Regions from separate parts of the Streptomyces sp. CWNU-52B genome, predicted to be linked through region 2. Evidence: predicted binding sites of a transcription regulator. Region 2 holds the regulator's gene; the other holds the start of a gene.
What was found. The regulator HspR, encoded in region 2, represses chaperone genes until heat shock. The targets are predictions, from matches to a motif close to TTGAGNNNNNNNNNCTCAA.

Region 1 (2,458 bases), on a different contig from region 2:
CGAGGTCGCGGCGCAGCTTCTCCAGGCGCTGCTTGGAGGCCGCGTCGGTCTCCTTGTCGAGCGCCAGCTCCTCCATGCGCAGCCGGTCGACGACCCGCTGGAGCTCGTCGATCTCGACCGGGGACGAGTCGATCTCCATCCGCAGCCGGGACGCGGCCTCGTCGACGAGGTCGATGGCCTTGTCGGGCAGGAAGCGCGAGGTGATGTACCGGTCGGAGAGGGTCGCGGCGGCGACCAGCGCGCTGTCCGCGATCACCACCTTGTGGTGGGCCTCGTACCGCCCCTTGAGCCCGCGCAGGATCGCGATGGTGTCCTCGACGCTCGGCTCGGCGACCAGCACCTGCTGGAAGCGCCGCTCCAGGGCCGCGTCCTTCTCGATCCGCTCGCGGTACTCGTCGAGGGTGGTGGCGCCGACCATGCGCAGCTCGCCGCGGGCGAGCATGGGCTTCAGCATGTTCCCGGCGTCCATGGCCGAGTCACCGCCGGCGCCCGCGCCCACGACGGTGTGCAGCTCGTCGATGAAGGTGATGATCTGCCCGTCGGAGTCCTTGATCTCCGCGAGCACGGTCTTGAGCCGCTCCTCGAACTCACCGCGGTACTTGGCGCCCGCGACCATCGCGCCCAGGTCGAGCGAGACGAGCTGCTTGTTCTTGAGGGACTCGGGCACGTCGCCCTTGACGATCCGCTGGGCGAGCCCTTCCACCACGGCGGTCTTGCCGACGCCCGGTTCCCCGATGAGGACGGGGTTGTTCTTGGTGCGCCGCGACAGGACCTGGACGACGCGGCGGATCTCCTGGTCACGGCCGATGACGGGGTCGAGCTTGCCGTCCCGTGCCGCGGCGGTGAAGTCGGTACCGAACTTTTCGAGTGCCTTGTACTGGCCCTCGGGATCCGGGGTGGTCACCCGGCGCCCTCCCCTGCTCTTCTGGAACGCGTCCAGCAGCTTCTTCGCGCTGGCCCCTTGCTGGGAGAGTATGTCGCCGACCGCGCCGCCCTTGGCGGCGAGCCCGATGAGCAGGTGCTCGGTGGAGAGGTACTCGTCCCCGAGCTCCTTGGCCCGGTCCGCCGCGTCGGCGATGACCGCGAGCAGTTCGCGGTTGGGCTGCGGCGGGGCGACGGTGGAGCCGGTCACGCTGGGCAGCGCGCTCAGGACGCGCTCGGTGCCGGCCCGTACGGCGGCCTGGTCGGCCTCGACCGCGGCCAGCAGGTCGGTGATGTTCTCGTTCTCCTGCCCGGCCAGCAGCGCGAGCAGCAGGTGCGCGGGGGTCAGGTCCGGGTGGCCCTCGGACACGGCCCGACTGCTGGCCGCGTTGATCGCGTCCCGGCTCCTGTTGGTCAGCTCGGCGTCCACGTTCGCGTTCTCCTCCTCGTGCGTCACTCACGCTCGTGCTCGTACGTACGTGTACGTGTACGTGTGCACGTGTGCTCGTACTCGTCCTCGTGTCCCTGGTCGCGTCCGGCTGGGTCTGACCCGACCGACGTACACAAAGTTGAGCGTACTCCACTCAAGTGGGTCGGTGGAGGGCGTACGGCCAAGTTCCCCGGGGGCGAACGCGGCCGTCCGCCACCGGCGGCACGGGCGATTGGGCTAGGTTCCCGGCCATGGCCTCGCATTCCGTTGACCCGCACGATCCCGACGCCTCGTATCTCGGCTTCTGGCGGGAACGTCATCTGTGCACCCTGACCACCCTCCGGCCCGACGGCACCCCGCACGTGGTGCCCGTCGGCGTCACGTACGAGCCCGCGGCCGGTCTGGCCCGGGTGATCAGCAACAAGTCCAGCAGGAAAGTGCGGAACGTGCTGGCCGCCGGACCCGACGGGATGACGGTCGCCGTCTGCCAGACGGAGGGACGGCGGTGGGCGACACTGGAAGGGCGCGCGCGGGTGTCCGAGGACCCCGAGCGGGTCGCGGAGGCGGTGCGCCGCTACGCCGAGCGCTACACCAGGACGCCCGCACCGAACCCGTCCCGGGTGGTCATCGAGATCACGCTGACCTCGGCGATGGGGAACTACTGACACGGGAGGGGCCGCCGGTGCCACTGATGCCACCGGTGTCCCCGATGCCGCCGAAACCGCCGGGCGGGCCCGCCGTCACGAGGCCGGTTTCACCCCTTGCGCCGCGTAAAGCTCCGGGGACAGCCTGTAACCGGCCCGAAAACTGCAGCGGCGTCACCGTGTTCAGGTCACGGTGACGCCGCTGCGGGGGGAAGCGCCTGAGCGATCTACTACGACGGGGGAATCGCGTCAGGCACTGCGGGGGGTGGCTGAGATGGTTCGGATGTCCGGGGCTTCCGGCTCGACCAGCCGGTGATCGCGCTGATCGAGGTTCACAAAGATCATTCCGTATCGGATGGCACACCGCACCGGCTGCGGCGCCCCCCGGGGCCGACGCAGACAGCGATACGCTCGTACGTCGTCATCGTCGTCCCGGGTCACCACGACCGGTTCCCCGAAGACC
Region 2 (2,458 bases):
GCGGCTTCGGCGGCGGTATCGGTGACGTCTTCGGAGGTCTCTTCAACCGCGGCGGCGCGGGCCCCGGCACCCGGACGCAGCCGCGCCGAGGGCAGGACATCGACACCGAGGTCACGCTCAGTTTCACGGAGGCGGTGGACGGCGCGACCGTTCCGCTCCGGATGACCTCGCAGTCCCCCTGCAAGGCCTGTTCGGGCACCGGCGACAAGAACGGCACACCGCGGGTGTGCCCGACCTGCGTCGGGACCGGCCAGGTGGCGCGCGGTTCGGGCGGCGGTTTCTCGCTGACCGACCCGTGCCCCGACTGCAAGGGCCGCGGCCTGATCGCGGAGCACGCGTGCGCGGTCTGCAAGGGCTCGGGGCGCGCCAAGTCGTCCCGGACCATGCAGGTCCGTATCCCCGCGGGGGTGTCGGACAGCCAGCGCATCCGGCTGCGCGGCAAGGGAGCGCCGGGCGAACGGGGCGGTCCTGCGGGCGACCTGTACGTCACCGTGCATGTGGACTCGCACCCGGTGTTCGGCCGCAAGGGCGACAACCTCACCGTCACCGTGCCCGTCACCTTCGTGGAGGCGGCGCTCGGCGGCGAGGTCCGCGTGCCCACGCTCGGCGGCCCTCCGGTCACCCTGAAACTGCCACCGGGCACGCCCAACGGCCGTACGATGCGCGCCCGTGGCAAGGGCGCGGTCCGCAAGGACGGCAGCCGCGGGGATCTGCTCGTCACCGTCGAGGTGAGTGTCCCCGGGGACGTGACGGGGAAGGCTCGTGACGCGCTGGAGGCGTATCGCGAGGCGACCGCGGAGGAGGATCCGCGGGCTGAGCTGTTCGAGGCAGCGAAGGGAGCATGAGGACACCATGGACGCACCCGGACGCCGTCGGCAGAACTCATTCACCGGCAGGGCCTATGAGCTGACGGAAGAAACACCGGTGTACGTCATCTCGGTGGCCGCCCAGCTCTCGGGCCTGCACCCGCAGACGCTGCGTCAGTACGACCGCCTCGGCCTGGTCTCCCCGGACCGCACGGCCGGGCGCGGTCGGCGTTACTCGGCCCGCGACATCGAACTGCTGCGCACCGTGCAGCAGTTGTCGCAGGACGAGGGCATCAACCTCGCCGGCATCAAGCGCATCATCGAGCTGGAGAACCAGGTCGCCGCACTCCAGTCCCGGGTCGCGGAACTGCAGTCGGCCCTGGAGGGCGCGGCGGCGACCATGCAGCAGCGCGAGGCGGCGGTCCACGCCTCGTACCGCCGCGACCTGGTCCCGTACCAGGAGGTCCAGCAGACGAGCGCGCTGGTGGTGTGGCGCCCGAAGCCGAAGCGCCCGCCGACGGACTGAAGCACCGTCTGAACACCATCTGAAGGGGCCCGGAGGTTCATCTGAACCTCCGGGCCCCTTCGCGTGCTCGCGTCATCCGTCGCATCACCACGCAGCATCATCCGTCGCATGAATTTCACCTCCCCCTGTAAGAACTGGGCCGTCACGCGCATTGCTTGGTGACAGAGCCGATGTGAGCCGATGTGAGGGGACGGCGCATGACACATGCCCAACACTTCCGGGACGTCTACGAGGAGTGCTATCCGCGTGTTCTCGCCTACGCGACGAGCCTGGTGGGTCGGCAGGTGGGGGAGGACATCACCAGCGAGACGTTCACGGTGGCCTGGCGGCGGGTGCGGGACATCTCGGAGCCCGCGCTGCCGTGGCTCCTGGGAATCGCCCGCAACCTGGTGCGCGAGCTGCGTCGCCGGGACAGCCGCCAGTACGCCCTCGCCGCCGCGGAGGCGCAGCGTGTCAGCAGGGGTGCCCGGAGCGACGCCGCCGACCTCGCGGCGGACGTGACCGACCGGGAGGCCGCGCTCCAGGCCCTGGCCAGCCTGTCCGAGGCCGACCGGGAGCTCCTGACGCTCATCGCCTGGCACGGGCTGAGCACCAAGCAGGCCGCGAAGGTCCTGGGCTGCACCACCGCGACGCTGACCGTCCGGCTGCACCGGGCCCGCCGCCGTCTGGAGAAGGCCCTGGAGTCCCCGTACCCGGCGGACACGGCACAGACAGACACGGCACAGGCACCCACGGCACGGATACCGGGGGCGGACTCCGCGCCACTCGTCCGGACCGCGCGCCGCACCGACCGCAAAGGAGCACTCACATGAAGAACACCCTCGAACGGTCCGGGCGGCCCGACGTCATGAAGCTGCTGGCCGACGCCCGGCCCGACGCACTCGACCCGGCCGGGCTGGCGGACTCCCCGCGGCAGCGCGAGGACCTGGCCCGCATCATGGCCGGCCGGACGGACCGTCAGGCGACCCGCTCCCGGACGCCGGGGCGGCTCCGGATCGGGATCCGGCCGCTGGGGACCGCGGTGGCTCTCGCGGCGGTCGCGGCGTCCGCGGTGGTCGTCAGCACGCTCGACGAGGATCCCCTGGGGGTGCGCCCGGGGGCGGCTCCGCAGCCCTCCTCGTCCTCC

Region 1: a site for HspR is predicted at 1,491-1,509, ahead of clpB (ATP-dependent chaperone ClpB). Genes of this name have one in related genera too.

Annotation. Positions count from the first base shown of each region.
Region 1 is NZ_JBLFJV010000012.1:8,790-11,247, reverse strand. It holds gene clpB (ATP-dependent chaperone ClpB) at 1-1,351, opposite strand, end outside; gene ACLVWQ_RS14835 (pyridoxamine 5'-phosphate oxidase family protein) at 1,603-2,016, shown strand; gene ACLVWQ_RS14830 ((2Fe-2S)-binding protein) at 2,245-2,458, opposite strand, start outside.
Region 2 is NZ_JBLFJV010000016.1:279,222-281,679, forward strand. It holds gene dnaJ (molecular chaperone DnaJ) at 1-845, shown strand, start outside; gene ACLVWQ_RS17365 (heat shock protein transcriptional repressor HspR) at 853-1,332, shown strand; gene ACLVWQ_RS17370 (RNA polymerase sigma factor) at 1,530-2,144, shown strand; gene ACLVWQ_RS17375 (CU044_5270 family protein) at 2,141-2,458, shown strand, end outside.